Regions from separate parts of the Acerihabitans sp. TG2 genome, predicted to be linked through region 2. Evidence: predicted binding sites of a transcription regulator. Region 2 holds the regulator's gene; the other holds the start of a gene.
The links. Region 2 encodes PurR, which represses purine synthesis genes. Its sites were predicted from a motif close to CANGCAAACGTTTGCNTG; they were not measured.

Region 1: a site for PurR is predicted at 1,025-1,042, ahead of raiA (ribosome-associated translation inhibitor RaiA). Genes of this name have one in related genera too.

What each region holds. Positions count from the first base shown of each region.
Region 1 covers NZ_JAYGJO010000027.1:4,867-7,073, forward strand. The annotation lists gene bamD (outer membrane protein assembly factor BamD) at 1-739, shown strand, start outside; gene raiA (ribosome-associated translation inhibitor RaiA) at 1,091-1,423, shown strand; Phe leader region at 1,576-1,702, shown strand; gene pheA (bifunctional chorismate mutase/prephenate dehydratase) at 1,727-2,207, shown strand, end outside.
Region 2 covers NZ_JAYGJO010000010.1:111,215-113,421, forward strand. The annotation lists gene cfa (cyclopropane fatty acyl phospholipid synthase) at 1-56, opposite strand, end outside; gene purR (HTH-type transcriptional repressor PurR) at 522-1,538, opposite strand; gene SJI19_RS24850 (YnhF family membrane protein) at 1,834-1,923, shown strand; gene SJI19_RS11250 (C40 family peptidase) at 2,058-2,207, opposite strand, start outside.

The DNA.
Region 1 (2,207 bases), on a different contig from region 2:
GATGCGTATGAAATATCTGGTGGCAGCAGCCACATTGAGCCTGATGCTGGTCGGTTGCTCCAGTTCCAAGGATGCCGTTCCCGATAATCCGCCCTCCGAGATTTATGCGTCCGCCCAGCTAAAATTGCAGGATGGTGACTATAAAGGAGCCATTAAGGAACTGGAAGCTCTGGATAACCGCTATCCATTCGGTCCCTATGCGCAGCAGGTCCAGCTTGATTTGATTTATGCCTATTATAAATCGGCGGATCTCATTTTAGCCCAAGCCTCAATCGATCGTTTCCTGCGTCTGAATCCAACACATCCAAACGTCGATTATGTTCTTTATATGCGTGGTCTTACAGATATGGCACTGGATGACAGCGCATTGCAGGGCTTCTTCGGTGTGGATCGTTCCGACCGTGACCCTCAGCATGCCCGCGCGGCCTTCCGTGATTTTACGCAGTTAGTCAGCGGTTATCCTAACAGCCAGTATGCCACGGATGCCGCAAAACGTCTGGTTTATCTCAAGGATCGGCTAGCCAAGTATGAGCTTTCGGTTGTCGAGTTTTATACCAAGCGCGGCGCGTATGTTGCCGTCGTTAACCGGGTTGAACAAATGCTGCGCAATTTCCCTGATGCACAGGCCACCCGCGAGGCGCTGCCATTGATGGAAAATGCCTACCAGCAATTGCAGCTTCAGGGCCAAGCCGATAAAGTGGCGAAAATCATTACCGCCAACCCAGTGTCGTCGGATTAAGTCGCAAGGTTCTCACCTCGTCATAACGGTAGCTTAGGCTGCCGTTTTTTTTGTCTGGATTGAAGGGAGCCGACTAGACTAAAAGGAGGGTAAAAACTGGTGTAATCACAAATGCGTAAACCTCGACAGTAACAGGTTTAGCCGGTCACTCAACCCCAATGTGCGCCAAGGTTATCCAGTCGATAATGCACCATCCGGTGTTAACTCTCAAGCGATGAGCCCCCTTTCTTATAGGATGCTCACAAACCTGTGATCGCCCCCTCAACCCCCAAATAAAAGTGATTGGACTCACACTTTTTCGTCCAACAGGGGGTATGCTTAAGTTACGTAAACGACAAGAGAGGTAGTGATATGATCATCAATATTACCAGCAAGCAAATGGAAATCACTCCAGCCATTCGCCAACATGTCGAAGAACGTCTGGAAAAACTTGCCAAGTGGCAGACCCAGCTGATAAATCCGCATATTATCCTCTCCAAGCAACCGCAGGGTTTTGTGGCTGACGCTACGCTTAGTACACCAAACGGCCAATTAGTCGCTAGCGCCAGTCATCAGGATATGTACGCCGCCATCAATGAGCTGATCACCAAGCTGGAACGCCAGCTCAATAAGGTTCAGCACAAGGGTGAAGCCAGGCGCGCCGACGAATGTGTCAAGACGTCAAATAACCTGGCTACTGAATAATCCGCTTGGCATCTAGAGGACGGCGGGCCAAGACTGACCCACCTCCCGGGATACCAACAGCAAGCATAACGCGCCATAACGGCGCGTTTTCTATTGACAGAGTGAAAAGGCAACGGTTACTGTAACCTTCTCATACGACCGAAAGCTGGCATCATGCATAGTAATACGTTTTTCTTCGCCTTCTTTTTTATCTTCCCCTGAATGGGAGGCCGGTCGTCATACGAGAAAGAATACGAAGACGAACAAAAAAGCCTCCTGACCCCAGGAGGCTTTTTTTATGACAGTTTGACAGGTGATAAGAACATGAATGAAAACCCACTATTCGCGCTGCGTGAGCGCATCAGCGCGCTGGATAATAAAATATTGACCCTGCTGGCAGAGCGACGTGAACTGGCGCTGGACGTGGCACGCAGTAAATTGACCACTCATCGTCCCATTCGCGATAAAGCGCGCGAGCGGGATTTACTCGAACATCTGGTGACCGAAGGCAATAAACTGAATCTGGATGGTTTTTATATTACCCGGCTGTTTCAGTTGATCATTGAAGATTCGGTGTTGACTCAACAGGCCTTACTCCAGACGGATCTTAACCAAAACCTGGAGCGTTCGGCGCGGATTGCCTTTCTTGGGCCCAAGGGGTCTTATTCCCATTTGGCTGCCCGTCAATATGGCGCACGTTATTTTGATCACACCGTGGAATGCGGCTGCCAGAAATTTACTGACATTATTCATCAGGTGGAAACCGGCCAGGCCGATTATGGCGTGCTGCCCATAGAAAACAGCA
Region 2 (2,207 bases):
ATACGGTACCACGCGTTATCATGAAAGCTCAGATCTTCAACACACGAGGAACTCATAGCTTCTCCATCACCTTTACTTTGTATTGTCCCGTTAGGTACAGCCAGGCTGTTTCCTGCGGGCCTTTATAAGAATCCACGATTTACCGTGGTGTCTGAAGTTCCGCCATCAACAACAGCGGAATATAAAGCAAGCCTAAGATTGGTTTATCGCTGGGGGCTTTATAAAAAGGGTGATGCCATGCGGCAAACACAACATTTTTGTAATAAAAGTTACTAGACAACTCGTTATAATTGTTAACGATATTAAGTATAAGCCTGCATTTGAGTTTAGACAATAGTTAAGACTGCAATGTATTTTGTGATATAACTTAATGATTTCCATGCTGAACTATTGCGTGTTGGGAACAAAAGCCAAATGACAATACCGCGTATCAGCTGTGCCATATTAGCCGCGATTCGTTCGCTAATGACACGGCGCCCGGTGAGAATGATGGCGCCGGTGGGTGGGGTGTAGAGGTAACGTTAGGAGAGGCAAGGGCCATCGGCAACCGAGCGCCGTTCAATCAGTTGAGGATGGACTTCGATGCATTTAGCATCTTCTCTTTTACTGATAATGCGATCGAGTAGCATGGTCAGCGCAGCTTCTCCCAGTTCCTGTTTTGGCTGATGGATAGTGGTCAGTGCGGGAGAAAAAAAGCACGAATTGCGCACATTATCATAACCGATAATCGAGATATCGTCCGGTACGCTTAAGCCTAGTTCATTGATGGCGCACAAGGCGCCCATCGCCATGATATCTCCACCACAAAATACGGCGGTGGGGCGTTGTGCTTGCGCCAGGATCTGTTTCATCGCGCGGTAACCCGATTCAGGTTCAAAATCACCTTGTACCACCCAGCGTGTCTCAACAGGTATTCCGGCTTGTTCCATCGCATGGAGATAACCACGGTGACGCCCGCCGCCAGTATTGCGCGCCAATTGTCCGGGTATGGCGCCAATGGCGCGATGCCCGCGTTTGAGTAAATATTGGGTTGCCAAGTATCCACCGGCGAAGGCGTTATCAATGATGGTATCGGTAAAATCGCGACGCGCTTCGCCCCAATCCATTACCACCATAGGAATATGACGGTACTCTTCGAGCATATCCAACAGTGCTTCGGGATATTCGGCGCACATCACCAATAAACCGTCGATGCGTTTTTGCGCCAGCATAGCCAAATAGGCACGCTGTTTATCCAGATCGTTATGTGAGTTGCATAAAATCAGTGTATATCCTTGAGCGAAACACTGGTGCTCTATTGCCTCGATGATTTCGGCAAAGTAGGGCGCTTCGCTGGTACTGGCCAAGAGGCCAATGGATTTGGTGCGGTTGACCTTCAAACTTCGCGCCACAGCGCTCGGGGAGTAATGCAGGTATTTTATCGCGTCCAACACGGCAATTTTTGTTTCCTCCGCGACGAAACGGGTTTTATTAATGACGTGTGAGACGGTGGTCGTCGATACGTTAGCGCGTTTCGCCACATCTTTGATGGTTGCCATGCTTTAAATACTCCTAAACGCCCTGAATGAATGACTGTCGAAGGCGCAAGCACTTTACGACACAATAAGAAAGAACCGGTAATTTTCCTTGATTCGGCGACAAAGTGAAAGTGTTAAATGTTGCGCATGGCTGTGAAGCGACAAGCATTTCAATCATAAATGTGCCAGAATCGCGTTAGGCAGACATCTGCCATCGACTGGCAGCGCCGCTCGCAGATCATGCGTGATAACGCTATTGCGTCATTATCTGCCGGACGCCGCGGCTGATAGGCCAGCAACATGTTAAGGAGCCATTATGAACAGCGATTTCAAAATATCATTAGCGACCACAATATTTTCACTTTTTGTTATTATGGCGTTCAGCTTTACTGCCGTCATGAACTGACTCTATGTGCAAATAAAAAAGGAGCCATGGCTCCTTTTTTCAACGCTATAGTGGTTTGTCCCTCGCCTCTTCCCTTTTCCAAATGCCTTGACTGCGCGCGTCACTCCCATCATTTATAGTAATGCAATCGAGCCTTAACGGATCGTTTTGGGGGTCACTACGCGCCGCGCGCCAACATAGTGATCCTGCCAATAGTCTTCGTTTAAGTAGCTGATGCGAATGTCGCTTCCGGTGCGCGGCGACTGGATAAACTTCCCATTGCCCAAATAAACACCAACATGATC